DNA from 2 places in the Lysinibacillus sp. AR18-8 genome. Region 1 is predicted to be linked to the other one. Evidence: riboswitches for the same ligand, from Rfam matches in the RefSeq annotation. Region 1 holds a riboswitch; the other holds the start of a gene.
The links. Region 1 has a riboswitch for FMN ahead of ribE (riboflavin synthase). Riboswitches for the same ligand answer to the same signal wherever they lie in the genome.

Region 1 (2,490 bases):
AAGATCTCCTTCATTTTCTCGATCCTCATCATCAACCACCACAATCATATTGCCCTGCCTTAAATCCTCTATGGCTTCTTCAATTGAATGTAGCACGATGATCAACTCCTATTCTGTGATTTAAAAACCATGTTGTGCTAAATAATCTCTTGTAATAGCTGGCGTTGTTTGCCCCTTTTTTAATTGCCCTATAATGTATTTTCCAACTAAATCGGTTTCGATATTAACGATTGCTCCAACCCTCTTCATACCTAAAACGGTTTCTTTGTAAGTATGAGGAATAAGTGAAATTGTGACACTATTGGCTTCAACATGAAAAAGGGTTAAGCTTGTGCCATCAATTGTTATGGAACCCTTTGGAATACAAAAGTTGGTTAGCTCCTCTGACATTTCGATATCAATATAAACGGCGTTTGCTACTGGACGTTTTCGCAAAATTTTGCCGACTCCATCAACATGACCAGCAACAAAATGGCCACCAAATCGTCCATTAGCAGGCATGGCACGCTCCAAATTAACAGAATCGCCTATTGCCAGCTGCTGTAGATTTGTTGCTTTGACTGTTTCAGGCATAACATCCATCGTAAGCTGCTGTTGTGTGAAATTTGTCACTGTTAAACAAACTCCATTGACCGCTATACTGTCACCAAGCTTGACATCCTCCGTTATCTTAGCTGATTGAACCGTAATTTCCATACTGTCCCGATCGCTTTGCACGGCTTTTATGATACCAATATCCTCTACAAGTCCTGTAAACATTCCATCACCTACTCTACTTTATTAGCACTTCTATCCTTTACTTTTAAAGTTGATCCACCTGTTTTTGTGCCTTATCCTTCTCCCTTCTCTCGTTAGCAATAAAAAATAAAAACCCCTTTACATCAAAGGGGTTTTGGGAGTATAAGACATCAACAAATAAGCCTAGTTGAAAACAATTTTTTCATAGACCGTCATCTCATTCGTTCTTCTCCCATCCAGACTATCACTGTCGGTTTTGGATTTGCACCAAATCAGCTTGCGCTCACGGACTTTGAATTGCTTCATCACCGCCGATTGGGAATTTCACCCTACCCCGAAGAACATCTTCTATTCGATTGTAGCTAAATAAAAAAACTTCCCACAAGATGATTGGGAAGTTTTGTAATAAATGCATAGTCAAATAAACCTTCTAAATTAGTATCAATTTAAAAAGTTCGCATTTTTACCCTTCTCCCATCCAGACTGTAACTGTCGGTTTTGGATTTGCACCAAATCAGCTTGCGCTCACGGACTTTGAATTGCTTCATCACCGCCGATCGGGAATTTCACCCTACCCCGAAGAATATTTTTATTTAGCTAATCTTACGATAACACTATTTTATTATATTATCCATCCTTCTTTTTAAATTTTTTTCGAAGCATAAATTTTAAACAGTTCTGACTCGACTTGAAAAATGTAAAAGATATTATTAAAATGATGACATTTAACCTGTTTATGGAACTTCTTAATCAAAAAAACGTTCCTTTACAAGTGACTATTCAGTCTAGCAGTTTGGAGGTCATTTACTTGACATTTTTTAAAAATATACCTTTTAAACAAGCTATTTTCTATGCCCTATTAGCACTCTGTTGTGGGGTTTCGATCGTTTTCGTACATCATAACGAACAATTTTATGATCGACCGATAGCGGAAATAACGCAAGTGGATGTAACAGCATCAGAACCCATGACAGATATGTATGAAAATGAGGATTTTTTGTTTACACAGGAGATTATGGCCATTATCAAAAATGGTCAGCATAAGGGGCAATCCATTCATTTGACGAATGACTATTCTTCGTCTGGTGCTTTTGATCAAGAATACCATGTAGGCAATGAAATCTTTGTCACGCTAGATGATCGCAAAACACAATCTGTTTTAACAGGAACCATTCTCGATTTAAAACGAGATCAAACCATGGTAATGATTGCATGGATTTTTATTTTTGCCCTACTTATTGTAGGTAAAAGACAAGGCTTATTTTCTATCATTAGTTTGAGTGTCAATGCTGTGATTTTATCATTCGCATTAGATCTTTATGTGAAGCATGGGGGCGTAAGCCTGTTATTAGTCAGCGGCATTTGCGCCCTGCTATTTACGATTATTTCGCTACTACTTATTAGTGGATTGCATACAAAAACATATGTAGCCATCGTGTCCACACTTTTAGGCACTGTTATAGCGCTTATCATAAGCTCTATTGTAATGTGGTTGACAGGTGAAAATGGTCTTCGTTATGAAGAAATGCAATTTTTAACACGTCCCTATCGTACTGTCTTTATGGCAGGTTTATTTATTGGCTCACTTGGGGCAGTAATGGATGTTTCTATTACAATGGCTTCCTCAATTTTTGCTTTATACGAGCAAGATCCTACAATCTCTGTCAAGGCTCTGAAATCTTCGGGACATGAAATCGGTAAAGATATTATGGGTACCATTACAAGTATCTTATTCTTTGCCTACCTTTGCGG
Region 2 (2,490 bases), on a different contig from region 1:
TTTTTTATACGCTGTTACAGCCTCGGATTGTGTACCACGTCCTAAAACATACTCGGACAATAACATCGGTAGTCCTATTAACAAGGTAAATAACACAAAGATAAGGAAAAATGCTCCTCCACCACTTTGTCCTGTTACATAGGGAAGTTTCCAAATTGCCCCTAGTCCGATCGCCGCACCAGCTGATGCTAAAATAAAACCTAATTTACTAGACCATTGTCCTTTTTTTCCACTCATCTCTTCAAACTCCTCAAACATTCTAAACTCTTCTCTATTTTACATGAAAATATAGCTTTCGACTAGGTTATAATTATAAAGTACTAGTTAGCTTTTTTACCCCATTACTTTTTTCTATATTTATCCGTTAGTTTTGCCTTTCTATTCTTCACACCTTTCCCTATCCATCATTCCTTCCAACAAAAAACCTCAGGTATGTTCACCCGAGGTTAGTAAAAATTATTTTGTTATATAGATAGAACGCTGGCGGTCGATCCACTTGCGCATAGTTGTAAATAAAAACGCCATAATAGCCGTTAATAAAATACCTTTCACAATGTTAAATGGTAAAATCCCAGCGATAATCATTTTATAAAGTGAGTCACCTACAACAGGTTCCATTCCTAAGAAGTATGTGTACATCGGTAAAAATACTGCGTAGTTTAAAATACTCATCCCTACTGCCATTACGACTGTTCCAGTCGCTAAACCTCCAACAAGACCAGCAATTGTTTTAAAGCGATTAAAAATAAGGCTTACAGGCAAAATAAATAAAATACCTGTTGCAAAGTTGGCAATATGACCTACTGGCACACCTGTTGGCGTTCCAGAGAAAATCCAATCCAATACATTTTTAAATAATTCTACTAAAATACCAGCTACAGGCCCCATTGTGATGGCTGCTATTAATGCAGGCATATCACTAAAGTCGACTTCCAAGAATGCTGGGAATGGTGGAATTGGGAAATTAAAAAGCATTAATAAAAACGAAATACTGCTCAGCATGCCAATCGTAATAAACGATTGAAGTTTAACATTTTTCTTCATAGAAAACTCTCTCCTCTTTGCTGATTCAATCTCGCAAGAAGAAAGGTGACGATCTTTCAATTGTTAGCACGAAAAAAACCCTTATGCATAAAGAGCACAAGGGAGAAAGGCATGACGAATAAGCGTCAATTTAAACTATTTTTGAGCACTGTTTAAAAAGCCATACAAAAAAAGCGCTCGGTCATAGTTTATTTCATAACAATGAATGACGATCGTACCTCCATCTTCTCCCATCCAGACTTTAACTGTCGGCCTCGGAATCACACCAAGTCAGCCATGCAAATAAATTTGCACAGGTCGCGGGCTGAAGAGCGAAGCATAAACCATTCGAGTTAATGGAAACATTAACGGTTCACCACTCTATTACCGCCGGTCGGGATTTTCACCCTGCCCCGAAGATGAATCATATTATTTTATACTACAACCTTACTATAATTAATTATTAAGAAAAAGTAAATAGTTCTGCTTAAAAAATTCCGATTAGATTTGTAAGTATTGTAAAAATGGAGCATTCCATGTTACAGGAATGCTCCATTTTTGATTTTGACTAAGGCATATATTGTTTATTTGGCCCCACAGGCTTTGGCAAATACGTTTTTAAATCGAATCCTTCCCAGCTTTCTTGGACCACATTATCCAAGCGTAATTGTTGGTCAAAGCTAGCAGCAGTTAACATCATAGCTTCAATTAATTGGGTAGCGCGAATTGGCTCCATCGATGCTAAATCTAAGGGAATATCGAATGTTACGACTACACCTTCTGCTTCCTCTTTCACGGTATATGTTACGTTTTCAGGAACGACTGTTACATAAACATCATCATTTTTGTTTTTCATTAGTGTAAGTGCCTCTGTAACATTAGCAAATGTCTGACGGAAATCTGGTGACAGATATTCTGCCCCACTACCATCTTGGTATAAATAATAATTAAAATGCTTGGCGTTTGTTAATGACATAGCTTGACTTGGCTCACCCTCTTGAGAAAACTCATAAGGTGTGCCATCTTCATTTTGAATCTCAACTTCCGTATATTCAGAATCCGAGAAGGTATCCTCTAAAGTCCCTTTGTACTCATTAACGGTAGCTGACGCAACATCATAGTCATTGTCCTTTGGTAATACGTGGACAAGCTTGTCTTCCTTCTCCTTCAGTTCACCTTTAAAAGGATGATAATCCGTAAACCCTTTGGCTTCTTCATCTATTTGAGGAGCATATTTTTCATACATCTGTAGGGTAGAAGGCTTTTCTGTTCCAAAATCAGTTGCTACACGCTCATTTGGTATCACATATGTCATTGGAACACTTTCTGCATCGCGTCCTGCCAAACCAATACGGAAAACGACAGCATCTTTCACATCTTCCTCATAGACAGACGACCGTAAAGATAACATACGCTCATGCTCCGATACAATACTGGATTGAAGTGCCTCATCCTGGGTAGCTGCCT

Region 2: it holds a riboswitch for FMN, as region 1 does, so the genes downstream of both, BFM98_RS04285 (ECF transporter S component) here and ribE (riboflavin synthase) in region 1, are expected to answer to the same signal.

The regions. Positions count from the first base shown of each region.
Region 1 is NZ_MDGU01000015.1:136,856-139,345, reverse strand. It holds gene ribB (3,4-dihydroxy-2-butanone-4-phosphate synthase) at 1-96, opposite strand, end outside; gene ribE (riboflavin synthase) at 121-759, opposite strand; FMN riboswitch at 959-1,084, opposite strand; FMN riboswitch at 1,201-1,326, opposite strand; gene BFM98_RS13500 (YibE/F family protein) at 1,547-2,490, shown strand, end outside.
Region 2 is NZ_MDGU01000005.1:148,784-151,273, reverse strand. It holds gene BFM98_RS04290 (sodium-dependent transporter) at 1-237, opposite strand, end outside; gene BFM98_RS04285 (ECF transporter S component) at 457-1,044, opposite strand; FMN riboswitch at 1,263-1,448, opposite strand; gene BFM98_RS04280 (hypothetical protein) at 1,592-2,490, opposite strand, start outside.